2 regions of the Billgrantia desiderata genome follow, and region 2 is predicted to be linked to the other one. Evidence: predicted binding sites of a transcription regulator. Region 2 holds the regulator's gene; the other holds the start of a gene.
What was found. Region 2 encodes FliA, which starts transcription of late flagellar genes. Its sites were predicted from a motif close to CTAAAGTTNNNNNNNNNNCNGCCGATA; they were not measured.
Positions count from the first base shown of each region.

Region 1: flgM (flagellar biosynthesis anti-sigma factor FlgM) is a predicted target of FliA. The motif match lies at 11,552-11,578, and genes of this name have one in related genera.

Region 1 covers NZ_FNVC01000002.1:320,535-335,925, reverse strand. The annotation lists gene flgL (flagellar hook-associated protein FlgL) at 1-993, opposite strand, end outside; gene flgK (flagellar hook-associated protein FlgK) at 1,014-2,960, opposite strand; gene flgJ (flagellar assembly peptidoglycan hydrolase FlgJ) at 3,045-4,175, opposite strand; gene C4S71_RS03920 (flagellar basal body P-ring protein FlgI) at 4,175-5,299, opposite strand; gene C4S71_RS03915 (flagellar basal body L-ring protein FlgH) at 5,334-6,026, opposite strand; gene flgG (flagellar basal-body rod protein FlgG) at 6,091-6,873, opposite strand; gene C4S71_RS03905 (flagellar basal body rod protein FlgF) at 6,920-7,675, opposite strand; gene flgE (flagellar hook protein FlgE) at 7,711-8,991, opposite strand; gene flgD (flagellar hook assembly protein FlgD) at 9,050-9,742, opposite strand; gene flgC (flagellar basal body rod protein FlgC) at 9,748-10,155, opposite strand; gene flgB (flagellar basal body rod protein FlgB) at 10,187-10,600, opposite strand; gene flgA (flagellar basal body P-ring formation chaperone FlgA) at 10,784-11,473, shown strand; gene flgM (flagellar biosynthesis anti-sigma factor FlgM) at 11,613-11,894, shown strand; gene C4S71_RS03870 (flagella synthesis protein FlgN) at 11,891-12,340, shown strand; gene C4S71_RS03865 (sensor domain-containing diguanylate cyclase) at 12,506-14,530, opposite strand; gene C4S71_RS03860 (putative bifunctional diguanylate cyclase/phosphodiesterase) at 14,778-15,391, shown strand, end outside.
Region 2 covers NZ_FNVC01000020.1:49,446-64,836, reverse strand. The annotation lists gene flhA (flagellar biosynthesis protein FlhA) at 1-1,507, shown strand, start outside; gene flhF (flagellar biosynthesis GTPase FlhF) at 1,511-3,733, shown strand; gene C4S71_RS16460 (hypothetical protein) at 3,815-4,318, shown strand; gene C4S71_RS16455 (flagellar protein FlhE) at 4,315-4,731, shown strand; gene C4S71_RS16450 (RNA polymerase sigma factor FliA) at 4,795-5,502, shown strand; gene C4S71_RS16445 (EAL and HDOD domain-containing protein) at 5,558-6,769, opposite strand; gene C4S71_RS16440 (EAL domain-containing protein) at 6,870-7,646, opposite strand; gene C4S71_RS16435 (motility protein A) at 7,901-8,725, shown strand; gene C4S71_RS16430 (OmpA/MotB family protein) at 8,712-9,398, shown strand; gene argF (ornithine carbamoyltransferase) at 9,416-10,336, opposite strand; gene C4S71_RS16420 (Grx4 family monothiol glutaredoxin) at 10,502-10,852, shown strand; gene C4S71_RS16415 (HPF/RaiA family ribosome-associated protein) at 11,099-11,737, shown strand; gene rnt (ribonuclease T) at 11,772-12,437, opposite strand; gene C4S71_RS16405 (argininosuccinate synthase) at 12,639-13,859, shown strand; gene C4S71_RS16400 (HlyU family transcriptional regulator) at 14,132-14,431, shown strand; gene C4S71_RS16395 (DUF294 nucleotidyltransferase-like domain-containing protein) at 14,741-15,391, shown strand, end outside.

The DNA of each region.
Region 1 (15,391 bases), on a different contig from region 2:
CTCCTGATCGAGCTCCAACAGATCGATGGCGTCCTTGAGCGACTTGAACAGGTCCTGGTTGGCACCGGTAGCGTTGGCCGGGCGCAGCTGAATCTGGTCACCGTCAGCGGGCATGCCCTCCAAAGTGATGCTGACGCCACCAAAAACGACGGCCTTGCCCGATTCATAAGACTCGTCAGTGACAATAGGGGTTCGGGTACCGTCGGCCTCAACGACACTGACGGAAAATACCGGGTTGCCATCCATGTCAGTAGAAAATTCCAATTCGAACGGCTTGCCGAAGTGCTCAGCATTCGGGTCGACGCGGTTCGGCCCGCTGGTGAAGGCAACCGAGCCTTCATTGCGTACGAAGCCTTGCTGAGTACCAATACTGGTTTCACCGGGCGACTCTCGCTCCGCCCGCGCCACATAGCCGGCACCTGAAGGTACGCTCTGGAAGATGGTCTTGCCGTTGTCTGCCACCGGCATCAACCGCGAGGCATCGATACGCTGCTCGCGGGCGTTCTCGTCGCCGACATAGCTGACACCGGAGATGCCTTCTCCGCTGGTGCGGGCAAAGGGCGGCGAGTTGTCCTGGTAGCCGCCGAACAGGTAGCGCCCGTTGCCGTCGGTAGCATTGGCCTGACCGATCAGCGTCTCGTAGATACCGCGCAGTTCGGAGGCCACCGACTGGCGATCGACATCGCTCAGGGTATCGCTTGCCGCCTGAACCAGCAGCGTCTTGGCGCTGGTAATGGCATCGGCCGTGCTGTTGAGCACGCTTTCGGCCTGGGCCAGGGTGTTGCGTGCCGACACACGGGCATCGGCAAACTGCTGGGTCACGGCCTTGGCCTGGGACACCCCGACCGCCCGGGACGCCGCCTGGGGGTCGTCGGAGGGGTTGACCACGCGGCGACCGCTGGCGATCTGCTGGCCAACCTTGAGGAAGTCACCCTGCTGGCGGTTCATGGCCGAGAGACTCTGCTCGTACATGGTAACGGTGCTGACACGCATCGTGGTGGGCTCCCTGATGATCAGTTACGCAAGCCGAGGATAGTATCGAACACCGTGGAGGCGGTATCGATGACTCGGGCGTTGGCCATATAGAACTGCTGGTAGCGAATAAGGTTGGCCGCTTCCTCGTCCAGGTTGACACCCGACTCGGACTGCTGAACCGACCTAAGCTGATCGGTCAGCCCCTGACGCGCATCGAGGTTGACCTTGACGATGTTGGTCTGGTTACCCACGTCGCTGACCATGCCGCCATAGGCCTGGCTGAGCGACGCGCGGCCACCCACCAGCGCCTGGCTCTGCAGGTTCTGCATAGCCAGGGCGTTACGGTTGTCACCAGTGCCGGAAGCGGCGATGCCCAGATCGAGCGTAAACTCACCCTGCGCGGCACTGGGCAGCTTGACCTTGAAGCTCACCCCATCCACTGTGAGTGTCGCACCGGCGGTCAAAGGGTTACCATCAATCGTGCCGTCTGGGTTAACGGTTCGCTCTTCGCCGTCGACCAGAACGGTAGCAGGCATTTCCTGGCCTACTGCCGAGCCGAAGGTCAAAATCCCAGCGCTATCCAGCGTGATGGCGTATTTTTCACCGGCCTCGAGCCCGCCAAGCGCTCCCGATTCGGCACGAACCTGACCGGATATCATGTCGCTGGTGGCGGAAACGAAGCTGCCCGCCGCGATCTTGTCCAGATCGCCGATCTGGGAGTCGAGGTTTGCCGCAGCGCGACGCACCGGCTGCACTTCGTAACGGTTGCCGTCGTTCGGCGTGCCGCTGAACTCCAGGGTGATGCCGCCAAAGCTGAGGGTCGAAGTATCGGCATCCCAGTTGATTTCACTTGCCGGTACCGCTTGGCCGTTATCTTTGCGGGTAATCTGCGGCTCTCCGTCCTGGAAGCGTATGGTGTAATCCGTGGCGCGCAGCTTGTCGATATTGGCAGCATCGAAGCTGGCCGCCGTCACTTCCGCCCCACCGGTATTGCGCGGGAAGGAATAGGCCCGGGGCTGGCCGATGCTGAAGAAGTCTCCGCCCTGCTCACCATCGAGATCCTGCCCCAGACGATGCTGCTCGTTGAAACCTACCGCCAGCGATACGGCAAGTTGACCAATCTGATTCTGGGTCTTGTCCAACGTCTCGGCACGGAAGGTCATCAGCCCGCCCAGTGTCCCCCCCTTGATAGTGTTCTCCCCCAGCGCCACCAGGTTGCCGCCGGAATCACGATAGCCGAGCACAGTGCGCTGCGGATCGTTGGGCGCATCCATTGCTTCGAGACGATAGTGATTGGTACCCGATACCAGCGGCTGGCCGTTGGGCAGGCTGATGTTGTAGCTCTTGCCGTCCTGAATATCCAAGCGGATATCCATGCGCTCGCTGAGTTCGGCCACCAGTTGATCGCGTTGATTGAGCAGGCTGTTGGGCGCCTCGCCGCTGCGCGCCCTGGCCAGGGCGATCTCGCGATTGAGGGTCGCAAGCTGCTCGGTCATGTTGTTGATCTGGGTGACTTCGTCCTTGATCTGACCGTTGATCCCTTCCTGCATGTCCTGCAGGTAGCCGTCGAAGGCGCGGAACTGAGCCGTCAGTGTATTGGCGGTGCCCAGCAAGCCCTGGCGCGCCGCCGGGTCGGAAGGTGCGCCGGCGAGATCCTCGAGCGAGGAGAAGAAGTTCTGCATCAGCGGCGCCAGTCCCGCCTCACGATCGGCCAGCAGATTGTCGATCTGACTGATCTGATTTTCGTAGGTCTTGAGCGCGCTGGAAGCACTGGTCGCGGCGTTGAGCTGGTTGGCCACGTACTGGTTGAACTGACGCTGGATAGCATTGACCTGCACGCCGGCATCGGCACGGCTCTGGCCGAGAATCGTCAGTTCACGGTTGTAGCCGGGCGTATAGACATTGCTGATGTTGTTGCTGGTGGTGTTCAGCGCGTTCTGGGCGGCATTCAGACCGCTCAGGCCGATGGAAAAAATGGTGCTCATGGTGTCATTTCCTTTCGCCAATGCCCTTTATATCGGCCTGAACCATCCTGACTTTAGGGCTCGGTTGCTCAATCGGTCGCAAAATCAGTAGCTGAAGAAGACCAGCGAGTCCCGCTGTCGCATCGGCCCCATGCTGTTCATTACCGCGATCAGTTTGTCGGCGTAGGCCGGGTCGGTGGCATAGCCTCCCGCCTGCAGCGCACGCGCGGCCTGCTCGGCACTACCCGCCGTGGTTACCGCCGCATAGCGCGGGTTGTTGCCGATCAGCCGTGCGTAGTCGGTGAAGGCTTCCTCGAACGAGTTGTAGACGCGGAAGGTATCGACGACTCGGGTACGCTGACCATTGATGTATTCGTGGGTCACGATGTCGGTAGTACGGCCCTTCCAGCTGCTGCCGGCCTTGATACCGAACAGGTTGTAGCTGTTGCCGCCGCTGGCAGTGGCGATCTCGTGGCGGCCCCAGCCGGTTTCCAGCGCCGCCTGGGCCAGAATCAGCTCGGCCGGCACGCCGGTCTTGCGGCTGGCGGCCTGGGCAGGAGCCGAGAGCCGCTCCATGAAGCGTTGCACATGCTCTTGTCCCTGGTCGCCTGGCGAGCCGGAACGGGCGCCCGTCCTCGCCACAGGCGAGCTACTTGCCGGTGACACGGGCGCCTGAGCGGAAGCCGGCAGCCTGACATCCAGCGCCGCCATGAAGCCGCCGCGCACGGTCTCCAACTCCTCGAGGAAGTTGGCCGGCATCGTGACCTGCTCCGCTTCTTGCTCCGTATTCGGAGAAGCTCGTTCGGTCAGATACTCTTCACCTTCCTCCTCGGGCTGCAGAGCATCCTGGAGTACGCGGGGTGTGCCGCGCGGAATGCCGGCGATCAGCTCACTCAGTTCGCGATCCGCCACGCCGGAACGCGGAGATGAAATCCCCAATTGGTTTTCCAACTGAGCCACGAGATGATCGGCCAGGCCGATACCTCGACCGGCCATGGTCTGAGCCCACTGCTGGTCCATCATCGACTGATAGAACTCGGTCTGCTGACTGTCGAGCATGCCACCCGACGGGATGGTGTCGCGCATGCTCTTGAGCATCATCTGCAGGAACAGCGCCTCGAACTGCTGAGCGGCACCGCGCAATCCCGCCGCTTGGTCATTCCTCGCGGTATGCTTGAGCCGCTCGAGCCCCTGCACGTCAAGGGCGAACTGGCTGCCCATGTCCTGGATGCTCATCAGATGATCTCCAGGTCGGCGCGCAGCGAGCCCGCTGCCTTGAGCGCTTCGAGAATCGCCATGAGGTCGCTGGGCGTGGCGCCGAGTGCGTTCAGGGCATTGACCACATCGACCAGATCGGCCCCTTCCACCACGCGTAGATAGGCATCCTGTTCCTGCAGCTCGATTTCGGTATCGGGCACGACCACGGTCTCGCCCGTACCGAACGGCGCCGGCTGACTGACCAGGAAGCGGGTGTCGATGACGATAGACAGGTTGCCGTGGGCCACGGCGGCACGCCGCAGGGTCACGGCACTGTTCATCACCACCGAGCCGGTACGGGCGTTGAACACTACCTTGGCCGGCGCCTCCATCGGCGTAACGCGGATGTTCTCCACCTGAGCCATGAAGTTGACCCGGGAGTTGGGGTTGGTGGGGCCATCCAGGGCGATGACCCGCCCGTCACGCGCTGCGGCCACCGGGCGACCGAACTCGTTGTTGATGGCGCTCACCACCCGCTGCGCGGTGCCGAAATCCGCCTGCTTGAGCTCGAGTTCGAGCAGACCGGCGTTGGCGCCGAGGTCCAGCGGTACTTCGCGCTCGACCATGGCCCCACCGGGGATGCGCCCGCCGGCCAGCTGATTGACCTGTACCTGGGCACCCCCCGCCTGGGCTCCGGCACCACCCACCAGCAGGTTGCCCTGAGCAATGGCGTAGGTATCGCCGTCGGCACCCTTGAGCGGGGTCATCAGTAGAGTACCGCCACGCAGGCTGCGGGCGTTGCCGATGGAAGAAACATTGATGTCGAGCCGCTGCCCCGGGCGCGAGAAAGGCGGTAGATCGGCGGTGACCATTACCGCGGCCACGTTGCGCAGCTGCATGTTGGTGCCCGGCGGTACGGTGATGCCGAGCTGCGAGAGCATGTTGGTGAGGCTCTGCCCGGTGAACGGCGCCTGCATGGTCTGATCGCCGGTGCCGTCCAGCCCGACCACCAGGCCATAGCCGACCAGTACGTTGTCGCGGACGCCGGCGAAGTTGGCGATTTCGCGGATGCGTTCGGCCTGAGCCGGCAGCGCCAGCAGACAAAGCCATGTCAGCAGCAGGAGTTTCTTTGCCACCGAAGTGAAACGGTTTGGCTTGGTCATCATGGAGTCGGTCATGGTCGCCTCGCTCACTTGCTCAGAAAGGCGAAATATTGAGGAAGAAGCGCTGCAGCCAGCCCATATGCTGCGCTTCGCTGATATAGCCATTGCCCACGTACTCGATTCGCGCATCGGCCACGGACGTGGAAGGCACGGTATTCTGGCCGGTGATGGTGCGCGGATTGACCACGCCGGAGAAGCGGATGAACTCGACCCCCTGGTTGATGGCGATCTGCTTCTCGCCGCGCACCCGCAGGTTGCCGTTGTGCATCACCTCGAGCACCGACACGGTGATGGTACCGGTCATGCTATTGCTGGCCTGCGAACCACCGCCGCCGTTGAAGGCGCTGCTGCCTGACATGCTGCCGGAAAGATCGATACCCTGCGCGGCCAGCCGTTCCAGCACATCGGGCAGGGCTGAAATGTCGAGCTCCGCCGAACCGTTGCGACTCATGTTGGACTGAGAGTTCTTGCTGGCGCTGACCTGCTCGTCGAGCACGATGGTCAGGATGTCCCCCACCATGCGCGGACGGCGATCCTCGAACAGCGGCTGCGAGCCACGCTGAGCCTGGTAGATGGAGCCGTTGGCCGCCCGAGGCGGTGGCTCGGCGATGAAAATCTGCTCCTGCTCGCCGACCACCGAGGCGCGCGGCACCTGAGCGCAACCACCCAGTGCCAACACCGCCATGGCTACCGCCGCGATGGCCACACGCGCGGCCGACCTTCCCATCACTTTCATTGTCTCTCGCTTCCGGCAGTACGTTTCACGCCAGGGTCTTTCATTGATGACAGGATCAGAGCTGGCTCAGGCGCGCCAGCATCTCGTCACTGGTCTGCACGGCACGGCTGTTGATCTCGTAGGCACGCTGGGTCTGGATCATGCTGACCATCTCCTCCACCACGTTGACGTTGGAGGTTTCCACGTAGCCCTGGAACAGCCGGCCGGCGCCGTTCATGCCCGGCATGGTCTCGTTACGCGGCCCCGAAGCGGTGGTTTCCATATACAGGTTGCCGCCGATGCTCTCGAGGCCGGTCGAATTGACGAAAGTGGAGATGGTGATCTGGCCCACTTCGAGCGCCTGATTCACGCCCGGCTGGGTCACCGAGACGATGCCATCCTCGCCGATGGAGATCGACAGAGCGTTATCGGGAATGATGATGGCCGGCTCCAGCGGATAACCGTTGGCGGTCACCATCTGACCGTTCTCGTTGAGCTGGAAGCTGCCATCGCGGGTGTAGGCGGTGGAGCCGTCCGGCATCAGCACCTGGAAGAAGCCATTGCCGTTGATCGCCAGATCGCGGGAGTTGTCGGTCTGCTCGAGCCCGCCCTGGGTATGCAGACGCTCGGTGGCCACCGGACGCACCCCGGTACCCACCTGCATGCCCGAGGGCAATCGATTCTGCACGTCATTCTGGGCACCGGGCTGACGCAGGTTCTGATACAGCAGATCCTCGAACACCGCCCGCGAGCGCTTGAAGCCGTTGGTGCTGACGTTGGCCAAGTTGTTGGAGATGACATCCAGCTTGACCTGCTGAGATTCCAGGCCGGTCTTGGCCGTCCACAGTGACTTGATCATGTTTCTTTTTCCTCGACCCTACGGGCCTCGGCTCCGGGGGGAGCCATCAGCCTTGGATGGAAAGCAAATTGTTGGCCCGCTGGGCATTTTCATCGGCGGTGCTGATGACCTTCATCTGCATCTCGTAGCGCCGGGCCACGTCGATCATGGCGACCATGGCCTCGACCGCACTGACGTTGCTGCCTTCCAGTGCACCGCTGGCAAGGCGCGCCTCGTCATCGGCTTCCAACGCCACCGTTTCCCCCTCGGCGTTGGGCGGCATGCGGAACAGGCCATCGTCGCCGCGCAGCAGCGCCTGTTCAGGCGTCACCAGCTTGAGCCGGCCCACGTCGACCAGGGCTTCGGGCCCCTCGCCTTCACCGATGGCGCTCAGGGTGCCATCGGCGCCGACGGTGACGCTCGACCCCAGCGGTACGATGATGGGGCCACCCTCACCGATCACAGGGCGCCCCACCACTGTCACAAGACCGTCGCCGTCCACCTGGAGATCGCCGCGGCGAGTGTAGGCCTCGGTACCGTCGTCCGCCTGCACGGCGAGCCAGGAGTTGGCTTCCAGCGCCACGTCCAATTCACGCCCGGTACGGGTGATTGGACCCGGGCTGAAGTCGCTGCCCGGGGTGGTGGCAGCTACCGACACCCGGGTCGGCAGCGCGGCTTCACCCTGCACCGGCACCGCCCGCATGGCGTGCAGCTGGGCGCGAAAGCCGCTGGTCGAGACGTTGGCCAGGTTGTTGCTGACCACCGCCTGCCGGTCCATGGTCTGCTTGGCCCCGCTCATGGCGGTATAGAGAATGCGATCCACGGTTCAGGCTCCCTTGGCGTTTGACATCAACACGCTTAGCGCAGGTTGATGGCAGTTTGCAGGAGTTCGTCCTGGGTCTTGATGGTCTGCGAGTTGGCCTGGTAGGCCCGCTGCGCCACGATCATGTTGACCAGTTCCCGGGCCATGTCGACGTTGGAGGTCTCGACTGCGCCGGAGACGATGCTGCCCAACAGGCCGCTTCCGGGAGCGCCGACCAGCTCCTGGCCGGACTCGTTGGAAGCGCGCCAGACGTTGTCGCCGGCGGGCGTCAGCCCCTCCGGGTTACGGAAGGTAGCCAGAGCGATCTGACCGGCGGGACGCGACTGCTCGTTGGAGTAGTTGCGCATGATGGTGCCATCTTCATTGATGGTGATACCGACGAAGCTGCCCGAGGTATAGCCGTCCTGAACCAGCTGACTGCTAGTCGAGGTGTTACCGAACTGGGTGGTACCTGCCAAGTTGAACTGGAAGTCAAGGGGGACCGGAGCGCCACCGAGAGGGGTCGTGTCGTCGCTGGCGAACTCCAGTCTCAGGGCATTGGTGGCAATTGCATCGCCGTTGTTGTCAAATATCTGGCTAATGGTGCCATTCGCATTGAAGTTAATGCTGAAGTCATTGGCTTCGTCGTAATAGCCATCCATCGCTACTTTGGCATTCCACGAGTTGGCTCCCACCTTCTCGTAGTAGACGGTGATGTTACGCGGATTACCAAGCGAGTCGTAAATGGTGAAGTTGTTGGAGTAGTGATAGTTGATCTCTTGGCGATTAGCAGGATCGTCCGGATCACTCATGTCAGTGATCACTTCTACCTGACTCGTATCCTCTCCAGCCACCTTTCGGGCATCGAGATTGAGAATTGATGACACGCTGCCGGTCGCTCTTGCAGCCATTTCATCGGCAGCCACGTTCAATGGCACCGGTTGGCCACCTACCTGCACTTGTCCTTGGGCATTCAGGCCATAACCCATGATTTGGTAACCCTGGGCATTGATCAGATCACCATTGGACCTCATGGTTAGCTGCCCATTACGCGAGTAGACCACTTCACCGCTGGTATCCATGAAGCGGAAGAAGCCATTGCCGGCCACCGCCAGGTCCAGGTTGCGGTTGGTGGACTCGATGTTGCCTTCGTTGAAGTTCTGCAGCACGGCGGAGACACGCGTGCCCAGACCCACCCTGGAGTTGGCGAAAACGTCGGAGAACTGGACGTTGGAGCCCTTGAAGCCCACGGTCTGGGAGTTGGCAATGTTGTTGCCGATCGCGCCCAGTTTCTGCGACTGGGAGTTCAGGCCACTCAGTGCTTGTGAAAAACTCATGTTTCGTTCCTCTGCCTACCGGCTGAATGTGCCGCTATGCGCGGTTCTAGTGTCTAAATCAAAGTATCTGCTTGATCTGGTCGAGCCCGACCTGGCCATATATGGCGCCCAGGTCGAGCTTCACACCACCGTTCTTGTCCGGCGGCGTCACACCGCCAACCACGGCGTAGTTAAGAGTGCTGGCGTTGATCGCCTTGCCGTCGCTGGTGGCTTCGACGCGTACGCGATAGGAACCCGAGGCGGCTGCCTCGCCCTCACTGGTACGGCCGTCCCAGGTGAACGATTCCACCCCCGCCTTGACCGGCCCGATGTCGTAGCGGTTGATCACTTGGCCACTGGCGCTGGTGATCACCACACTCACGTTGTCAGCCGACTGGGGTAGCTCGATACCGAACGGGGTGGTGTGCAGCTCACCCTCCTCGCCATGCTCGAGCAACAGACGGTCGCCCGGCACCAGCACGCCCTGGCCGATCAGCGCCGTGGCCTGCAGCATCTGGCCGGCATTCATCTGCTCGGTGATGCCCTTCAACGTCTTGTTGAGGTCCTCGATGCCGCTGACCGTATTGATCTGCGCCAACTGCGTGGTCATCTCATGGTTGTCCATGGGATTGAGCGGATCCTGGTGCTGCATCTGCGCGATCAGCAGGGTCATGAAGTTGTTGCGCAATTCGGCCGACTGGCTGGCATCGCGAGAACTGGGACCGCCCTGGTTCAGGCGCGAGACGACGTTGGCATCAATGGTAGTGGACATGGTGATCAGCCCTCGCCCAGCGTGAGTGTCTTGAGCATCATCTGCTTGCTCGTGTTCATGACCTCAACGTTGGCCTGATAGGAGCGCGAGGCGGAGATCATGTTGACCATTTCATGGACCGGCTCGACGTTGGGCATCGTCACGTAGCCCTCTTCGTTGGCCAGCGGATGTTCGGGGCGATACTCCATACGCATGGGCGAAGGGTCCTCGACCACCTCGCGCACGCCGACGCCACCGATGCCGTGCCCGCCCTGCAGGCGCGATTCGAACAGCACCTGCTTGGCACGGTAGGCCTGGCCGTCGGGGCCGGCCACGCTGTCGGCGTTGGCCAGGTTGCTGGCGGTGACATTCATGCGCTGGGACTGGGCGCTCATGGCCGAGCCGGCGATATCGAACACGGAAAACATCGACATGGTAAGATCTCTCTTCCTTTGATCCGGCCTGTTATTCCGGCTGCATGGCGTTCTTCAGCCCTTGGATGCGGCTGTTCATGATGGTCAGCGCCGCCTGGTAGCGCACCGCGTTGTCGGCGAACTGGGTACGCTCGCGATCCATGTCCACGGTGTTGCCGTCCAGACTGGGCTGATCGGGAATGCGGTAGAGCAGCTCCTGTCTGGGCGCCGACATGCCCTGGCCCGCCAGATGGCGCTCGGAGGTGCGCGCCAGCGAGAGTCCGCCGCTGGACGTCCGCCCTTGCTCGACCGCCTTCTTGAGCTCGCTGGCGAAGTCGAAGTCGCGCGCCTTGTAGTTGGGTGTATCGGCGTTGGCGATGTTGCTCGCCAGCACTTTGTGACGCTGCTGGCGTAGCCCCAGCGCCTGCTGGTGGTAATTAAAGGCGGCCTCGAGCTGGTCGATCATGCCGGCACTCCCCGTGCGTAACCCTGATTGAAGACATACGGAACTTCTTGAGGTTGAAGAGTAACGACGCCCTTGTCACATCAATGGCAGAAACAGACCCCTTTTCATCGCTCATTTCCGCTGTTTCAGCCCACCGGTGCCAGCTAGAATCCTGCCACTACCCATGCTGGACGGTCCCGCCCAATGCACCTTACCCGCTTAGCCCTGCTGCTACCGACACTGCTGGCCGGCCTGTTGTCGCTACCGGCCGCTTCGGCCGACGACGGCGAGCTGCTGCAAGCCGTGCACGGTTTTCTCCATGAGCAGGCCAGCGCGCTGGGTGACGAACTCATCATCGAGCTGCGCCCCCCTTCCGCTCGGCTACCCACCTGCGAATCGCCCGCGCCTTTCCTGACACGCCCCGGCGAAGTCCCGCTAGGCCGCATTTCCGTCGGCGTACGCTGCGGCGACGATGGCCGCCAGGTGCGCTACCTGCAGGCCGAAGTCGGAGTGATCGGCGAATATCCCGTGCTCGATACCCCCCTCTCAGCTGGAGAGACGGTGCGGCGCGAGCATCTGGTCATGCAGTCGGGCAATCTGGCCGAACTTCCGAACCGTGCGCTGCTCGAAGTCGACCGGATCGTCGGACAAGTGGCAACGCGGGCGCTCAGCCCAGGGCAGCCGCTGCTGGAACATCAGTTCCGCAACCTGCCGTTGGTAGAAAGAAATCAGCGGGTGGTGGTCGAGGCCAGGGGAAGAGGGTTTCGTATCGCCCGCGAAGGGCAGGCACTGGAGCCTGGTGCGCTAGGCGATCGCATTCGGGTTCGTTTCGACAACCGTGAAGTCATGACCGCAGAGGTGGTCGGAGAAGGCACCCTTGTCGTAGACTTCTGACACGGGTCGTCGCACCTCGAGGCACCCTTGAACGGGATGGCCAGCTTCGCCCGGGAAACTCGTGCCGAGAAATCAAGCCTAAAGTTATCCCTCGCCCTGCCGATAGCAGGTAAAAGCATTCGGTCATGAGGCCATTAACGTGAAGATCAACAGCCAGAACCCCCTGACTCGCCCGACCCAGACGCAACCGCGCGAGGAGGCTCAACCGGTCAAGGGCGCTACCCCCTCGGGGCAGCAGGAGCCCGGGCCTTCGGCCGCCACGCATCTGAGCCAAAAGGCCACCGATGCCTCCCGCGATATCGACAAGGCGCGTGTCGAGGAAATTCGCGAAGCCATCCGCGAGGGCCGCCTGGAGATCCGTGCCGAGCGCATTGCCGATTCGCTGATCGAATCCCTGTCAGCCGAGAGCCGCAAGGCATGAGTCTGGCCAAGCTTCTCCAGGAACAGCAGCAGCGTCTGAGCGAGATCGTCAAACTGCTCATGCGCGAACGAGCGCTGCTGGCCAGCGCCGATATCGAAAGCGAGACCCTCGTCGAGGTTGCCAAACGCAAGCAGGCGCTGCTGGCCCGCCTGGAAGCGAGCGAAAAGCTGCGCCAAGGCGTTCAGCAGCGCCTGGGCTATGCCGATGGTGCCGCGGGCGCCCATCAGGCAGCACTCGATGCAGGCTGCGAAGAGGCTTGGATGCAGACTCTTGAGATGACCCGCGAAGCTCAGCGACTCAATACGCTGAACGGCGAACTCGTTGCCCTGCGCATGGAGCAGAACACCCGCCTGCTCGATTTCATTCATCAGGCCGCAGAGAAGACCGTGTACCGCGCCAGCGGTCGTGTCGCGGCGCAGACAGGACGCATCAACGCATCGGTCTGATACGCCAGCGTCCAGCGTCGGCTGGCAAGCCCCGCGCATTTTCCTTGCACGTCACCTTTTCACTATCCCTTGCCCCCTTCGCCCGTGAATCTGCCCACATGATGCATGTGGGCGTCATGCCTGCCTATCAACCAGCCACGGCCCCTCCCATCACCACAGGCCATCTCACCACAAGCTGTCGATCAGGTCGTCGTCCGAGGTCGTGACCACCACGGCGTTGCGACCGTCGGCCTTGGCCTGGTAGCTGGCCCGATCGGCGCGCGCGAACACGGACTCGATAGCGTCGTCACCCTCCTGCAACGCCGTGACCCCCATGCTCAGCGTAATACTGTAGGTCTTGCCGGCGTTACTGACGGTGACCTCGGAAACGGCGCGCCTCAAGGATTCGGCAATTTCTCCCGCCTGCTTGAGGGTACAGCTGGGCAACAGCACGGCAAACTCATCCCCACCCTGGCGGGCGACATGGTCGCTGCGCCGCACCTCCCACGCCACCACCTGGGCGACACGCCGCAGCATCTCGTCACCCAGGGCGTGACCGCCTTCGTCATTGATCGGCTTGAAGTGATCGAGATCGAACAGGATCAGCACGGAGGGGGTGCCGGTCTTGGAGTATTCAGCCAGCGCCTCTTCCAGGCGCCGCTCGAAGCCGCGACGATTGAGCAGCCCCGTCAGCGGATCGTGCTCGGCCTCCCAGCGCTGTAGCGCCTCCTGCTGCCGCCGTTCGGTAATGTCCTTGACCATACCCACGAAACCCAGCGGCTGGTCGTTGCCCAACACCTGACTCGCATGCACCTCGACCCACAGCGTCACGCCATCGGGATGCAGGAAACGCAGTTGGCGAACGAAGTCGCTGCCGGTGGACAAGGTGTAGCGCCACATGTCCTCGGTGCCACGGCGGTCGTCGGGATGAATTCGCTCCCACAAGTCGCGGGCCTCATGAGTCACCTCGAGACCGAGCAGCTCGAGCAGCGCCGGGTTCAGGTAATTGATACGCCCCTCGAGATCCGCCACGAACATGCCGATGGGGGTCGAACCGAGTACGGCGTCGAGAAAAGCCTGTCGATCTCGCAGATGCTCCAGGGCGGCAAGCCGCTCATGCTCCAGCCGGTTGAAGCTGCCGGCTACCTGACGCAGCTCGTGCATGCTGGTCGATAGCTCGAGATAGCGACGCTCTCCTGCGCCGACCTGAGCGATCTGCCGCTCCAGACGGTGCAAGGGCCTTAGCAGCCGTCTCACCAACCAGCGCATGGTGATGAGCATCAAAACAGCCAGCGCCAGCCAGGCCCACCACAAGCGCGCCAGAAAATCGCCCAGCGGGGCCTGTACCTGGGCCTGCGGAATGGCTACCTTGACGATCCAGCTTGCCGGCCAGATCTGACGATACGCCATCAGCGCCAGAGTGCCTTCTCCGCTCGAGGCAATGGCTTCCCCTTGCCAGCCGTCCAGCGCCTGCTGCAGGACATCGGAATGTCCCAGCGCTCGGTCGAGAACTCCCCCCCCGGCGCGACGAGGGTGAAAGAGCGCTTCACCAGTCGCAGTGAAGACAGAAACATAGCCATCGTCACCCAGCCGGATCTCCTCCAGACGGCGGAACAGACCGCCATGGGTGAGGTTGATCATCCCACCCACCACGCCGTTGAAGTCACCCTGATCATTGAAACGAGGGACCAGCATCAGGACCAGGGAGTCACCACTGGCCCTGCCGATGAAAGGCTGGCTCACATAGGGCCAGGGTGAATGGCGCAGCATGCGGAAATATTCCGTCGCTGCGGTTTCGAGCCCCGTACGCCCCGGCACGATGGGCCAGTCGGCCACGACACGCCCATCGATATCGGCGACCATCAACCCTTCGAACCACTCCAACAATACCTGGGCATTCTCCAGCCGTGCCGGCACCTCCTCCACCGGTACATTGCGCAACCCTTGCTCCAGTCGCTCCAACGCACGCAGCCGGCGTTCGACCTGCTCGGAGAGATCGTTGGCGATCAGTTGGGATTCGTAACGCAGGTGCGCCAGATTGGCATCGTCGACGAGCCCCTTGCCGAACTGCCAGGCCAGCAGCAGAACCAGCCCAACGATGACCAGCCAAGTCATGGCCAGACCCGCCAGCAGGCGTCCCTGTAGCGAGCAGATCGAGCGAGCCAGGACCCCGATACGCGCCGGTACGTGCAAATAAAAATCCTCTGACAAGGTGGATGGCGCCTGCCGAGCAGGTCAGACAGGCTTTGCCGCCTTCCCCTGGCAGCCCCGCGCATTGGGAAGCAGATTTCTCTTTCTCTTATCGGCACACCCAAAGCGAACTTGAGCCCCGGGGGAAGATCGAACAATGTTACCCAATGACGCATTTCCCTTCTCAACGGAAGGCTTAACGCCTCAAGTTCAGTCCAATGAGGACGATATAACTCCTAGGCAAGAACACATTGGTGACAACACATAAATGAACCATCACGGCAACCGCCCACCGGGCAAGCAGGCCCAGTCCTTAGCCCAGCACCCCGCCCGGCTGGTGAAAGATGCCTTCGAGCAGAGCCAGACCGGCATGGTCATCACCGATGCCGAGGGGCGCATCACGATGGTCAACGACGCCTTCTGCCGTATTGCCGGCAGCGACAGGGCAGAGACGACCGGCTGGCCGATCGAGCATTTTTTCGTTTCGCTGCGCCCTTTTTCACGTCTCCCCGGCGCGGGAGACAGCGCGCAGACCACGGCACTCTCCTGGCAGCAGGAGGTACTATGCCGGCAGAACAACGGCGAATCGGTGCCGGTTCTGATGCTGGTCGACACCTTGCTCGACGAGCGGAGCAAGCCGCGCGGCCGCCTCTACTCTTTCGTGCGCTTCACCACTCCGGGCGGGGAATTGCTGGACGATCGACACTGGATACACATCGACCCGATGACCGGTCTGCCCAACTGGTTGCTACTACGGGATCGCCTCGATCACGCCTTGGCACAGGCGGAACGTGCTGACACTACACTTGCCCTTCTATTCATCGATGTCGACCGCTTCAAGTCAATCAATGACGCGGTGGGTCATATCGAGGGTGACCGCAT
Region 2 (15,391 bases):
CGATTTCTACGGCTCAATGGACGGTGCCAGCAAGTTCGTGCGTGGCGACGCCATGGCTGGCCTGGTGATCATGGTGGTCAACATCATCGGCGGGCTGCTGATCGGCATGCTGCAGCACGGCATGGGTTTCGGCGATGCCGCCAAGACCTACACCCTGATGACTATCGGCGACGGCCTGGTGGCCCAGATTCCCGCCCTGATCATTTCCACCGCTGCCGGTGTGACCGTGTCTCGCGTGAACACCGAACAGGACGTCGGCCAGCAGATGATCAGCCAGCTGTTCGTCAACCCCCAGGTCATGGTGCTGGCGGCGCTGGTCATGGGTCTGCTTGGCCTGGTGCCCGGCATGCCCAACCTAGTGTTCCTGATCTTCACCGGCCTGCTGGCCGGCCTGGCCTGGATGCTGACGCGCCAGAAGGAGCAGCAACTGGTGGAGCAAGAACTCAATACCGAGCCACCACCCCCGCCCGAGGCACCCGAGGCCAGTTGGGACGACGTGCAACTGGTCGACACCCTGGGGCTGGAGGTCGGTCATCGCCTGATTCCGCTGGTGGATCAGCGTCAGGACGGCGAGCTGCTGGGCCGCATCAAGAGCGTGCGCAAGAAATTCGCCCAGGAGGTCGGGTTCCTGCCCGCCGTGGTGCACATACGCGACAACCTGGAGCTGGGTGCCAACACTTACGTGATCACCCTGAAGGGAGCCGAGATCGGCCGCGCCGAAGCCTTCCCGGGGCAGTGGCTCGCCATCGACCCCGGTCAGGTCACCGGCCAGCTGCAGGGCAGGGCAACTTCCGACCCAGCCTTCGGCCTGCCGGCGATCTGGATCGACGCGGGTCAGCGCGAGCATGCCCAGGTGTATGGCTATACCGTGGTCGATGCCGGCACGGTGATCGCTACCCATCTCAACCACTTGCTGCACCGTCATGCGCCCGAGATGCTCGGCCGCCAGGAGGTGCAGAAGCTGCTCGACAAGCTGGGCGAGGAGCAGAAGTCTCTGGTCGAGGATGTCGTGCCCAAGGCCGTCAACCTGACGGCGCTGCAACGTATCCTGCAGAATCTGCTGGAAGAGGATGTCTCCATTCGCGACATGCGTACCATACTGGATACGTTGGCCGAGTACGCCCCGCATCAGCAAGACACCAGCGAGCTGACGGCGCTGGTACGCATTGCCCTCGGGCGGGCAATTACTCAGCAGTGGTATCCAGGCCGCGATACGCTGAACGTAATGGGTCTGGATGCCCAGCTCGAGCAGGTGCTGATGCAGGCGATGAACGGCAACGGAGCGCTCGAGCCTGGGCTTGCAGCGACGCTGATGAGCCAGGCCGAACAAGCCGTCGAGCGGCATGAGGCCAGCGGGGAGCCGCCGGTACTGGTGGTTCAGCACAGCCTGAGACCGTTGCTGGCCAGGTTCCTGCGTCGGCGCATGCGCCACCTGGTGGTCATGTCACAGGCGGAGATACCCGATGATCGGACACTGCGCGTCACGACGCTGGTGGGAGGTCGATAAGCGATGAGTGTGATGCGGTTCCTGGGAGCCAACAGTCGCGAAGCCATGCGCCAGGTGCGTGCCGCACTTGGTGACGAAGCGCTGATTCTGGCCAATCGACATACCGAACAGGGGGTCGAGATTCTGGCGATGGCCGAGTCGGCTACGCCGACGCCCAGTGAGGCGATTCGTCAAAAGCAGCCCGAGCCCGCGGCCCCCGCTGGCCAAGCGATGCCGACCGGTGCAGACCCGGCCCAGGCTCAGGTACAGGCCTTCGAGACCATGAGTGCCAGGTTGCTCGAGGAGATGCGTGACATGCGCGCTCTGCTGGCGCGCGAGAGAAGCCGACCGGAGGCGGGCGGCGCGGCCGGCGAGCAGTTCGTGCGGGCAATGCTCGAAGCGGGTTTCAGCCCGGCGCTGGCCGAAGAGGTCGTCGCGTCGTTGCCGGAAGAGCTGGCTGGTGTCGAAGCGCTGGACGAGCGTGCCATGGCTTGGCTCTTACGTCAGCTGTCCAAGCGACTCGAAGGCCTGGACGACGAAGCCGCCTTCATGGACCGTGCCGGTATCGTGGCGCTGATCGGTCCTACCGGCGTAGGCAAGACCACCACTACGGCCAAGCTGACGGCACGCTACGTCATGCGCCACGGCACCCGGCCGGTGGCTCTGGTGACCACCGATAGCTTCCGCATCGGTGCCCATGAGCAGTTGCGTATCTATTCGCGGCTGCTCGACGTTCCCATGTACGCCCTCAACGCCGACCAGCCGGTGTCGGATCTGCTCGAGCGGATGAAGGGCAAGTCCTGCGTCATCATCGATACGGTGGGTATGAGCCAGCGCGATCAGCGCGTGATCGAACAGATCGGTCACCTGCGCGGCGGCAACACCTCGGTGCGGCTGGTGCTGCTGCTCAATTCTGCCAGTCAGCCGGAGACCCTGGAGGAGGTGGTGGTGCGCTATCGTCAGGCGGCCCAGGCGGCCGGTGGCGAGCTCAATGACTGCATCATCACCAAGCTGGACGAGGCGGGCAGACTGGCCCCGGTACTGGACATCGTCATGCGCCACGGGCTGCGACTGCTGTTCGTCTCTCACGGCCAGCGGGTGCCGGAGGACATGGCCCTGGCCGAGCCCGTCTCGCTCATCGAGCAGTGTCTGGCCAATCGTGTGCCCCTGGCTCGTTCCACCACCTCGCCGACGGCCGCAGACATCTCCTCGCGCGGTGCCGGCAATCTGCTGGGGCAGGGGCGCCGCCTGGCAACGGTGCTGCAGGCGTTGCGCCAGCGCTTACCGGCCTTCGACGGGCTGGAAGCCGTATGGAATCTGCTGGGTCTGCCGGCTTCCGTGCAGCAGCAGCGTCTCGATGCGCTACTGGCAGATCATCCCCGAGCCGGCCAGGCTCACGGCATGCTGTGGAGCGAGCGGCGACGCGTTCCTGGCGAGCACTGGGCGATGCCCGACGTGGCACTGAATGCACAAGGAACCTGGCTGGCGCTGCCGCTGTTGCAGCATCGCCAGGTGGCGGGCCAACAGGCCCGTCTCGAAGGCGCGTTGCAGCACCACGTTGCCGGTGTGCATCTGATGAATGGGCTACCCGATGCCGAGGCCGGCGACTGGCTGGAGCGTCAGGGCCTGTCCTGGTGCAGCCAGGTTCGGGGCAGCTTGCGGGTCGCGCATGTGAGCGAGCGTTACAGCTTGGCTGCGCTGGAGCCGATGGCCGAGGCCGCCGGTCAGGTTCGCTGCCGTTTCCGCGGCGCGCCTGCACGCCTCATGCTCGCCACGCTGCCGGTAGAGGTGAATTTCAAGGGCGGCCGTCGCGAGCGGTCGGGCTTCGACGCGCAGGCTTGGTTTGGTGAGATTCGCGATGCAGAGAGCGGAAAGGCTCTGGCCAGACGCTATTGGATCGTACCCGCCGGGCTGAGCCGCGACCCCGAACCGCTGCTGCTTGCGCTGCTGCAAGCCGATGTGCTGCCGCAACTCGCACGCCGCGCCTGGCAGCGTCTCGAGCCGACCGAGGCTGGCGACCTGCGTGCCGATGTTCGCCTGCTTATGGCCAGCGGTCTGGCCACGGTGGCAGCCCACCTCGACCTTGCCGAAGACGAAGCCGCCATGGATCTCAGAGCCGAGCTGCTGGGTCTTGGCGGTGGGCGTCGCCGACGCCGAGACGTGGCGCTGCTCGAGTCTCTGCTACAACTTTTCCTGGTGCGCGATGCCATTCGCCACCTTGGCCTCGGTGAACGGGAGACAGGCTAGATGGGATGGGACCAGGCCGCAGGCTTGCGCCAATGGGCAAATGGAACGACGCAGGATGAGTGCCCGACACACGTGGCCGAGATGCTGGTCGAGCTGGCCACGGGAAACAAGTCGGAGAATACCCGGCCCAAGCGGGCCAGCGCCCAGCCTGCCGCTGCCAAGGCAGCGCCTGTGCCGCCGCGGTCAGCGGGCAGTGCGCGGGAGCGGACGCTGATGGTGCTGGGGTTGCCGGGCACTGCCGAGCGACACACCGCACGGGTCAGCGAATTGCTCGAGAGCTGGGCCCAGGAGGGACGGAGCTGGGTGGGCGATCCCGGTACCTGGCGTATCGTGGCGCTACCGATTGCCAGCCCGCACCTGTCGCTGCTGGCAGCACAGCAATCTCAATGGGCACTGTGGATAGACGACGACCTGGAGGCGTTCCGCCGCGGCTATCGCATGCTCAAGCAGATCGCCGAGCAGGGTGGGCCGCGACGCTTGATTGCCGTGCATCCGCCGGGCGTGGGGCGGCAGGGGCTGCTGAGCAATCTCCAGTACGTTGCGCAAGCGTATTTCGATATCGAACTGTTGGTATTGGCGAGATGAAACCGTTCAGCCTGCGGCAACTCTGTTTTCTGACTCTTGGCGGGCTGTGGGCGGGCCTGGCTCAGGCGGCCGGCAGTTGGGTGGCCACGGCTCCTGCGGTGCAGGTCGTCATGGCCGAGCGACCCGCCATGTCCGCTGCCTTGTTGCCGCCATCTCCCGAACTGGCACGTGGGCAGGTGATGGGCCGCGTGGTCTGGCAGTTTGAGTCGCCCGCCGGCAGGGAGGTGAATGCCTGGCTCTGCCACCCGGGGGACTGCATTCGCCTGCCCGGGCCGCGAGGGCAGACCGAGGCCCTGGCCGGGGTGCCGGCCGATACACCACTCAACTTTCAGTTTTCACTGCAGGAGCGAGGGCAGCGTGCCGTAACTCTGCAGGGGCTGCAGGTGATCGTGAATCACGACCTCCTGCAGTGATTCTGACCCGTCGAGCGCCGATCGGCATCGCTCGAGGGAACCGTCAGCCGCGAGAGCAAGAGCATGTACACAGCACGAGGCAAGATCGAACAGGCAGACCTGCTGGAGGAGTACCTGCCGCTGGTGAGGCGCCAGGCGCTGTCCATGCAGGTTCGACTGCCGGCAAGTATAGAACTCGATGATCTGATCCAGGCCGGCACCGTAGGGCTGCTCGAAGCGATGGGCCGCTTCGACGCCACTCAGGGTGCGAGTTTCGCTACCTTTGCCAGCCAGCGTATCCGTGGCGCCATGCTGGACGAGCTGCGTAGCCGCGACTGGCTTCCTCGCAGCGTGAGGCGTAACGCCCGGGCGGTCGACGAGGCCGTGCGCAGTCTGGAGCAAAAGCTCGGCAGGCCGGCAGAAGAGCTTGAAATAGCCGCCGAGCTCGACATGGAGCTCGAGGAGTATCGCCAGCTGCTCAGCGATACCAACAGTGGCCACCTGCTGCCCTTCGAGGTGCTCGTCTCGGAAGGCGCCGAGCCCGGCATCGAGGACGCCTCGCTCGACACGCCTTACCACATACTCATCGACGAGGAGCGGCGCCAACAACTGGTGGATGGCATCGAGGCACTGCCCGAGCGTGAAAAGCTGCTGATGGCACTCTATTACCAGGAAGAGCTCAACCTGAAGGAAATCGGCGCCGTGCTCGGTGTCACCGAGTCGCGAGTGTGCCAGCTGCACAGCCAGGCGGTAAGCCGGTTGCGGGCACGCTTGGCGGACAGCGACGCCTAGGTTTTTCCAAAGGTTTTCCCAAAGCCAACGGCGCAGGCAGGCATCTCTCGCAAGCCTAGAGGTTGTCCATCAGCGCCTTGGTGCTGGTCAGGGCATTCATGTAGCACCCGTGCAACTGGTCGGCGGGCACTTCTTCGAGGGCTTCCTCGACCTGGCGTTCGTGGTTCTCGCACAGCACCAGCACGGCGCCGAGAGGTCCGCTGCGATACTTCAATGCATTGATGATCGATTCACCTAGAGGCAGGTGGTCGAGCAAGGTGTTGCGATCCTCTTCGAGCAGGGCATCCATCATCGAGAACAGTCCGGTGGTGAAGGCATCCTCGGGATCGAGAGCGGGGAAGGGGGCCGCCAGATAGCGACACATGAAGGCGCGGATCAGTGCCATGCGCAGCACGATGCGGGACGAGGGCTGCAGGCTTGCCAGGGTCAGGGTCAGAATCAGCCGGCGCAGTTCGATCAACCCCAGGATTTGTACCGCGCGATGCAGATCGACCGCCTTGCCGCCACGGTTGAAATAGGAGGAGTTGGCGCGGCGCAGAATCGCCACATGCAGATGGGGCACCTGCACCACCAGCTCGTGCAGTCGGTTGAGGTCACTGCTGTCTTCCTCGTAGAGCGCGCGAATCAGGCGAATCTGGGCGGCACGGTTGCCGTGGCGTCCTCGGGACGGCGAGGCAATGAAGCTGGGGCGTGCCAGATAGTCGCCGTCGTAGTAATCGCAGCCCATCATCTGGTACCGCTCCAGGGCTGCGCGGCTGTCGAGATTTTCGACCAGCAGCTTGATATTGCGAGCCGGGAGCTTTTCCAGCGTCTTTTCATCCAGTTCGTTGGGTGAGGTCAGCTGTATGATGTCACAGTGGCCGAGCAGCACCTCGGGATCCTGCTTGAACAACCGAGAAGGCACGATGACCCGGTAGCCTCGCTCGCGAATGTCGTCCAGACGCCCGAGCAGCTCGTTATCCAGCGTACGGGCCTCGGCAACGCCAAGCGCCAGCCGCGGTGCCGGGGTGGGCAGCAGTTCGGGGCGATCGAGCCATTCCAGGGGTAGGTCGACGAACAGCGTCCTGTCGCCCAACAGTCCGGCATCGCCAAGCTCGTAGACGGCGCTGGCCAGAGCCCGGGCGGTAGCGGACATGAGATCCTCGACTTCATCCTCGGCGTCGCTGCGCCGGGTGTAGACGAGGCGATCCGCCACATGATGGTGGCTGGCATCGTGAATCGGATGGAGAGCGATGGTGAAAGGCTCTGTACCCCTTTGCTCGGGCATGTGGCTTGGCTCCCTGCTGAGTGTTGCAACACCCAGGTATGTTCTCATGTTTCCAGATATGACGGCGGCTCCGGCACCGCTTTTATTGCGATTGCAGCTTCTACAATGCCTGGCGCAGCGCCGCGAGGCTGGGCGTGAGGTCCGGCGCGAGACTCTCGAGGGCGGGGCGGGCATGGAAGAATCCCTGCTGCTTCGGGATGCCGTTGCGACCGAGCCACAGCGCCTCGTCACGGGTTTCCACGCCCTCGGCAATCAGGTCGATACCGAGCTCTCCGGCGAGGCCGACGAGGGCTCTGAGTATCGCCTGTCGGCGAACGTCGCTATCACAACCCATCACCAGGGCGCGGTCTATCTTGAGCCGGTCCGGGTGCAGTACCGTCAACAGATCGAGATTGGCAAAGCCGTTGCCGAAGTCATCCAGGGCAGTGGTGAAGCCCATGCTGCGATAGGCTTCGATGATGTTGCGCAAGTGCTCCTGATCCTGCACCTTTTCGCTCTCGGTTACCTCGAACACCAACCGCTCCGTCGGCCACCCAACCTTCTGGGAAATGGCCAGCGTTGCCTGAATGCACGCCTGGGGTTCGTAAACGGCATTAGGCAGAAAATTGATCGACAGGCTCTCGCGCATGCCGAGCCGGCTGGCAAGCTCGATGGCGCGGATACGGCAGGCCTGGTCGAAGCGGTAGAGCAGGCGGGGCGTCACCTTGGCCAGGATACTGGCTGCAGACTCACCGGCGGGCCCCCTCACCAGAGCCTCGTAGGTGACGATCCTGGCCGAGGTCAGCTCGACGATCGGCTGGAAGGCCATGGTGAAGTCGAAGGGCAGCTCGCCTTCGCAGCGCTCGCAGTGTCCCTCCTTCTCAACGCATCGATGCATGGCAACTCCTTCCCGAGCCTGTTCGGTATCGTCTGCGTGTTTGAGCAGTGCAGTGCACTCACCGTCTCGTCGAACCGTCACCGGTCAAGCCCACCTGCCCATCCTATCGGCAGTGCTGGGGAAAACTTTAGCTGCTCAGGAAAAATTGATCTGTATCAATTGTTCATGGGCAATCCCGTTATCGAACTAAAGCGCTCGCTATCGCTGCCGATATTTTTCGTTAGACTCGATGCCTGCGCATCTCAGGAGCCTGAATGAATCCCTCGACCATCATCGGCATGTTTGCCAGCATCGTGCTGCTCGTCAGCGTCTTGTTCTTCACTGCCGAATCGCCCCAGAGCTTTCTCAACCTGCCGGGATTGGCCATCGTGCTGGCGGGCACCATGGCGGCCACCTTCATCAGCTACCCGCTCAAGGAGGTCGTCAGGGTGGTGCGCCTGGTGGGGCTGGTGTTTCGGCGCGAGAACACCTACATAAGGGACGACATCAAGGAACTGGTCGACATTTCGCGGCTGTGGTTCAAGGGCGACGTCAGGGCCGTCGAGGCAGCGCTGGAGAAGGCGCGCAATCCCTTCTTGCGCACCGGCATTCACCTGGTCATTGCCAACACCAAGGAAGAAGAGATCTTCGATCTGCTGCGCTGGCGCATTGCCCGGCTCAAGGCCCGCGAGCACGCCGAGGCGCAGATATTTCGCACCATGGCAACCTATGCGCCGGCATTCGGCATGATCGGCACCCTGGTGGGGCTGGTCAACATGCTCGAGGTGATGGAGTCCGGCGACCTGCACGTGATCGGGCCGCGTATGGCCGTGGCCTTGCTGACGACCTTCTACGGCATCCTGCTGGCCAACCTGGTGTTCAAGCCGATCGCCGTGAAGCTGGAGCGGCGCACCGAAGAGCGTCTGATCGCCATGAACATGGTGCTCGAGGGCATCTCGCTCATCACTAAGCGGCGTCTGCCGTCGTTCATCGAGGAGACCCTCAACTCCTTCGTGGCCAACTATCACGACGAGATCCGCGATCCCAGCGTGGCCAAGCGCGACGTTATCGACGATCAGGTGCAGAATGCTCGATCGTAGCACCCGCAACGTGCTGCATCCCCCGCCCACCGGCGAGGGGGAGGAAGAGAGCTGGCTGGTCAGCTACCTGGACGTATTGACGCTGCTGATCACGCTGTTCGTGCTGCTGCTCTCGCTGGCCGGGAACGGCCTGGCCGTGCAGGGCAGTCGCCATGGCGGCGAGGTGGCTACGGCGATCACGCCCCAGGCCGAGGCGGCGGCACGCATGGTGGCGGGAGCGGGGCTCAAGCCACAGCATGAGGGATTGCAGCCACGCTTGCCGAGCCTGAACATCGAAGGCGTCAGCGTCGCCGAAGGGCAGCGCGGCATTACCCTGCGTATCGATGACAACCTGCTGTTCAGCAGCGGCCAGGCCACCCTGACGGCACAGGGGCGCGAGGTCCTCAGCGGCTTGCGCGAAACGCTGGAAAGATTCGACGGGGACATCTCGGTCGAGGGACATACCGACGACATTCCCATCGCCACCGCCCAGTTTCCCTCCAACTGGGAGCTCTCTTCAGCACGTGCGATCGCCGTGCTGCGCTATCTCTCCGAGCTCGGGGTGCCCACCCAGCGGCTGAGAGCGGTGGGCTATGCCGACACACGTCCTATGGAGAGCAACGACTCCATCCAGGGGCGTGCCGCCAACCGGCGCGTCGAGCTGCTGTTGCATCAGGAACTGAGGGATAGCTAGGGGGGCATCGAGCCCCCTCAGTGATCGACCCGACCCAGCAGCAGGAATTCGATCAGTGCCTTCTGGGCATGCAGGCGGTTGCCGGCTTCCTGCCAGACCACGGCGCGCGGATCGTCGAGCAGCGTCTCGCTGATCTCCTCACCGCGATGGGCCGGCAGACAGTGCAGGAAGAGCACATCCGGCTTGGCCTGGTCGAGCAGCGCCTCGCTGACCTGGAAGCCGGCGAAGTCGGCTTCACGCTTGGCCTGTTCCTCTTCCTGGCCCATCGAGGCCCACACGTCGGTGGTGACCAGGTCGGCACCGGCCACGGCTGCGGCAGGGTCGCGCAACAGAGTGACCCGGTCGCCGGCGGCAGCGAGAATGTCCTGGCGCGGCTCGTAGCCCTCGGGGCAGCATATCCGCAGCTGGAAGTCGAACTGCCGCGCGGCATTGATCCACGAGTGGCACATGTTGTTGCCGTCGCCGATCCATACCGCCGTGCGGCCGCGCACGCTGCCGCGCAGTTCGGTCCAGGTCATCACGTCGGCCAGCAGCTGGCAGGGGTGGTAATCGTCGGAGAGCGCATTGATCACCGGTACCGAGCTTGCCGCGGCATAGGTCTCGAGGCCGGCATGGGAGAAGGTGCGAATCATGACGATGTCGACCATCTCCGCGAGCACCCTGGCCGTGTCCTCGATCGGCTCGCCGCGACCGAGCTGAGTGTCGCGCGGCGAGAGGAACAGCGCGTGGCCACCGAAGTGCGCCATGGCGGTTTCGAACGAGACCCGGGTGCGCGTCGACGACTTCTCGAAGATCATCGCCAGCGTGCGATTGGTGAACGGCGCGTAGACAGGCCCTTGTGCGCGCAGGCGATTCTTGATCGTGATGGCGCGCTGGATCAGGTAGTGCAGCTCGTCGGGACTCAGGTCCAACAGGGTCAGGAAATGGCGTGTCGCCATGGCGATCTCTCCGCGCGAAAAAACCACCATCCTATCCAGCCTGCGGGGGATGCGCAATTCGCCCGTCGTCAGTAGAATGGAGCCATGAGCAAGAGGTTGAGTGCTGCACTCGGGTATTTCCCACCCAGCATCCTCGGCCACCATATCTTCCAATAGGGAGCGCACATGAGCACTACCATCGAGAACATTCAGCGCCAGATCAGCGAAAATCCCATCCTGATCTACATGAAGGGCACGCCCCAACTGCCGCAGTGCGGCTTTTCCGCCCAGACCGTGCAGGCTCTGATGTCCTGTGGCGAGCGCTTCGCCTTCGTCAACGTGCTGGACAACCCCGACATTCGCGCCGAGCTGCCCAAGTATGCCAACTGGCCGACCTTCCCCCAACTGTGGGTCGAGGGCGAACTGGTGGGCGGCTGCGATATCGTCACCGAGATGTATCAAAGTGGCGAGCTGGAAAAGCTGATCAAGGACGCGGCGGCCCGGGCCAACGCCAACGAGGAAGGCGGCAACGCCTGATCCCGTTTTCCAGGGCACGACAAGGCCCACGAGCTTCGGCTCGTGGGCCTTGTCGCTATTGGGCAGGTGCTTGTTCGCTTACTTCGAGTTACCAAAACCCAGAGCAGAGTCGATTGAAATCCTTCGGCCCCACTACCACGCTGAACGGGGCAAGGCCCGAAATGGATTCAGGCATCGGGCGGCAACGAACGCAGGCCGGTTGGCCGGAACAGCGTTCGCCGCCTCCTGAGATGGCAGGGAGGAAGCATGCAGACACCCTTGGAAATCACTTACCAGCATGTCTCGCGCTCGGCGTGGATCGATGAGTACGTACGCTCTCGCGTGGCCAAGCTCGAACACTTCAGCAAGGACATCGTCTCTTGTCGCGTCACCATCGAGCAGACGCAGAATCCTCACAAGACCGGCAATCCCTACCGGGCGCTTGTCGAGGTGGTCTTGCCGGCCAAGGGCGAGCTCGTGGCCGAGAAGAGCGACAAGGTGACCGACCCCCAGGTCCAGCTTCGCCCTATCATTCGCAACGCCTTCGAAGCGATGGAGAAGCAGCTCAAGAAGCAGACCGCCAAGCGAGACGGCAAGGTCAAGCAGCACAACGACGAGCCGCTGCCACCGGTGGCGACGGTAGTACGCATGTTCGAGAAGGATGGCTACGGTTTTCTCAAGAGCATCAGCGGCCAGGAATATTACTTTCACCGCAATGCAGTGCTGCACGGCGACTTCGACCGGCTGACCGTGGGCACCCGAGTACGTTTCGAGCCCAACGAAGGCGACGAGGGGCTACAAGCCAGCTCCATACAGATCATCGACAAGCCCGGCGTGGGCGGCTCGGCGGATGGTGAGGATGACCTCGACATGCCCGCCGGCTGGGAGCAGGAGCCCCGTCACTGAGAGTCCTGTAGCACCGAGAGCCCTGTAGCAGGCGTCAGAGCTCCTCGAGACCCTGCTCACGCTGCGCCAGCGCCCAGCCGCCCAGGTCCTTGTAGCGGTTGACGATGGCGCAGAACAGCTCGGCGGTACGCTCGGTGTCGTAGCGTGCCGAGTGCGCTTCCTGGTTGTCGAAGGGGATGCCCGCCGCACGACAGGCTCGGGCCAGAACCGTCTGGCCGTAGACCAGTCCCGAGAGACTGGCGGTGTCGAAGCTGGAGAAAGGGTGGAAGGGGTTGCGCTTGATGCCGCAGCGGTTGACCGCGGCATTGAGGAAGCCGTGGTCGAAGGCGGCGTTGTGGCCCACCAGCACGGCGCGGGTGCAGCCGTGGGACTTGATCGCCTTGCGTACCGGGCGAAAGATCTCGCCCAGTGCCTCGGCCTCGGAAAGTGCGATCTTCTGGCGCAGCGGGTCGTCGAGCTTGATGCCGGTGAAATCGAGCGCCGACTGTTCCACGTTGGCACCGGAGAAAGGCTGCACATGGTAGGCGTAGGTAGCGTCGGGCATCAGGTTGCCTTCCGGATCCATCGTCAGCGTCACCGCGGCGATCTCGAGAATGGCGTCGCGTTCGGCGTTGAAACCGCCGGTTTCCAGGTCGACCACTACCGGCAGGAAACTGCGAAACCGCTGGGCCATCAACTCGCGGGTGATCGCCTCGCTCATGCGCCTCTCCTCATCACTTCCCTCTCGCTGCCTGTCGCTGTCGTCGTGTCGTCTCGGTGTTGGTCCGCCGTGACCAGTCCGTCGCGTTATGGACGAAAAGTCTATCAGCTTGGCTGCGATACGTCCTGTCGCCGGTATTCGCCGGCCGGCAGCCACGCTATACTGCTCGCTCTGTGACGTTTACCTGAGAGGAGCCCCCGAATGTCCGATGTCAAGAAGGTCGTGCTTGCCTATTCCGGCGGCCTGGACACGTCCGTCATCGTCAAGTGGTTGCAGGAAACCTACAACTGCGAAGTCGTGACCTTTACCGCCGACATCGGTCAGGGCGAGGAAGTCGAGCCGGCGCGTGCCAAGGCCCAGGCGCTGGGCGTGAAGGAGATCTACATCGAGGACCTGCGCGAGGAGTTCGTGCGCGACTACGTCTATCCGATGTTCCGTGCCAACACCATCTACGAGGGCGAGTACCTGCTCGGCACCTCCATTGCGCGTCCGCTGATCGCCAAGCGCTTGATCGAGATCGCCAACGAGACCGGTGCCGATGCCATCTCCCATGGCGCCACCGGCAAGGGCAACGACCAGGTGCGCTTCGAGATGGGCGCCTATGCGCTGAAGCCCGGCGTCAAGGTGATCGCGCCGTGGCGCGAGTGGGACCTCACTTCCCGCGAGAAGCTGATGGCCTACTGCGAGCAGCACGACATTCCCGTCGACTTCTCCAAGAGCAAGAAGAAGTCGCCGTACTCCATGGACGCCAACCTGCTGCACATCTCCTACGAGGGCGGCATCCTCGAGGATCCGTGGGCCGAGGCCGAGGAGGACATGTGGCGCTGGAGCGTGTCGCCCGAGGCCGCGCCGGATTCGCCGACGTATGTCGAGCTCACCTACGACAAGGGTGACGTCGTCGCCATCGACGGCAAGCCGATGAAGCCCCACGAAGTGCTCGAGAAGCTCAACAAGCTGGGCGGCGACAACGGCATCGGCCGTCTCGACATCGTCGAGAACCGCTACGTCGGCATGAAGTCCCGTGGCTGCTACGAAACCCCGGGCGGCACCATCATGCTGCGCGCCCACCGCGCCATCGAATCGATCACCCTCGACCGCGAGGAAGCTCACCTCAAGGACGAGCTGATGCCCAAGTACGCCAAGGTGATCTACAACGGCTACTGGTGGAGCCCGGAGCGCCGCATGCTTCAGGCCGCCATCGACGAGACCCAGAAGAACGTCTGCGGAGTGGTGCGCATGAAGCTCTACAAGGGCAACGCCACCGTGGTCGGCCGCAAGTCCGAACAGTCGCTGTTCGACGAGTCCATCGCCACCTTCGAGGACGATGCCGGCGCCTACAATCAGAAGGATGCCGAAGGCTTCATCAAGCTCAACGCGCTGCGTCTGCGCATTGCGGCCGGTAAGGGCCGCCAACAGAGCTAAGGAAACGCTGATTTATTGCTGCGCTCGATATCTTGGCCGCCAGCGGTGCTCGAAATCCTCACCTAGTACCGCATAGGCTCCGGTTGACTCGCAGCCTTCGGCTTCTCGCCCTTCGGGGCCAGCCTATGGCTGTTTGTCGCTTCGCTCGGTACTGTGCTCCGGTGGCGGCCAACCTCTCTTCGCTCGCGACATAAATCAGACGTTCCCTGATGAATGTCGGCGCCGGCCAATGGCCGGCGCTCTCGTTTGAAAAGTACGTGAGGGTGATAACAATGCTGAAGAAACTCTTGGGTGGGCTGTTCGGCAGCGGTGAGGCCAAGTCGGGCACGGCCAGGGCTGCTGAGCCAGTGGAGTACAACGGCTACCAGATCGTCTCGGAGCCGGTCGAGCAGGGCGGCCAGTACCGCGTCAGCGGCTGGATTCGCAAGCCCGGTGCCGACGGCGAGCTGCTTGAGCATCGCTTCGAGCGCTCCGACCTGGTACCGGGTCGCGAGGCCTGCGACCAGCTGATGGTGAGCAAGGCGCAGCGCTACATCGATCAGGTCGGCGACGGCATGTTCGAGCCGCGCTGAGCGCCGGTCGTAGCGGAGGATGCGCGCCGCTTCCTCATCCCTTGGCCCAAGTGCCGGACCTGGTGCGTGTCGATACACTACTCCTAACGCATATTAGCGAAACGCTGAACAAATCGCCGAGCGAGATGAAGCGGCTAGGTTCGTTCCCGACGAACCAACGCACTTCCCACATCCCTGTGGGTCGCAAGGCGCACGGAGCACAGGAACCGGAGCATATGGGGTATATGTGAGGATTCCGAGCACCGCGCAACGCAGTGATTCGCTCGCGCAGGCATTTTGTTCAGTGTTTCCTTAGCGATGGGAGACGGTATGCAACTACTCCACCGGGCCTCACCCTGGCGTGAGCTCTTCGCCGACGATACGCCACCGCAGCCGGCAGCCTTGCTGGCGCCCCTGCGCGAAGCGCTGGACGAGCTCGGGCCGAGCACCGATCTTCCTGCCGCCCACGCCTGGCAGCCGCGCCTGGTCGAGGCGCTCGAGCGTCTCGACCTGCCGGCCTGGCGCATCAGTCAGTTGATCAGCGATCACAACGAAATGCTCTACCGGCGTGCCATTCTGCTCTCGCTCAACGAGATGCAGGGGCAGGGCTGGGGCAAGCCACCGGTGGCGTTCTGCGTACTGACGCTGGGTTCCGCCGGGCGTCATGAAAGTCTGCTGGGGCCCGATCAGGATAACGCCATGATCGTGGCCGACTATCCCGACTCCCGCCATACCGAGATCGACGGCTTCTTCCAGGCGCTGGGCGAACGTTTCACCGCACGCCTCGACGAGGCGGGCATACCGCTGTGCAACGGCCATGTGATGGCACGCTGGCCGATGTGGCGCAAGCGCCTCTCCGAGTGGTGTGAGCAGCTAACCCTGTGGACCCAGGACCGGCGGGTCAAGCGCGTACAGCAGAGCAACATCCTGCTCGACTTTCATCCCGCCTGCGGCGATGCCGATTTGGCCTCGGCGCTGGCC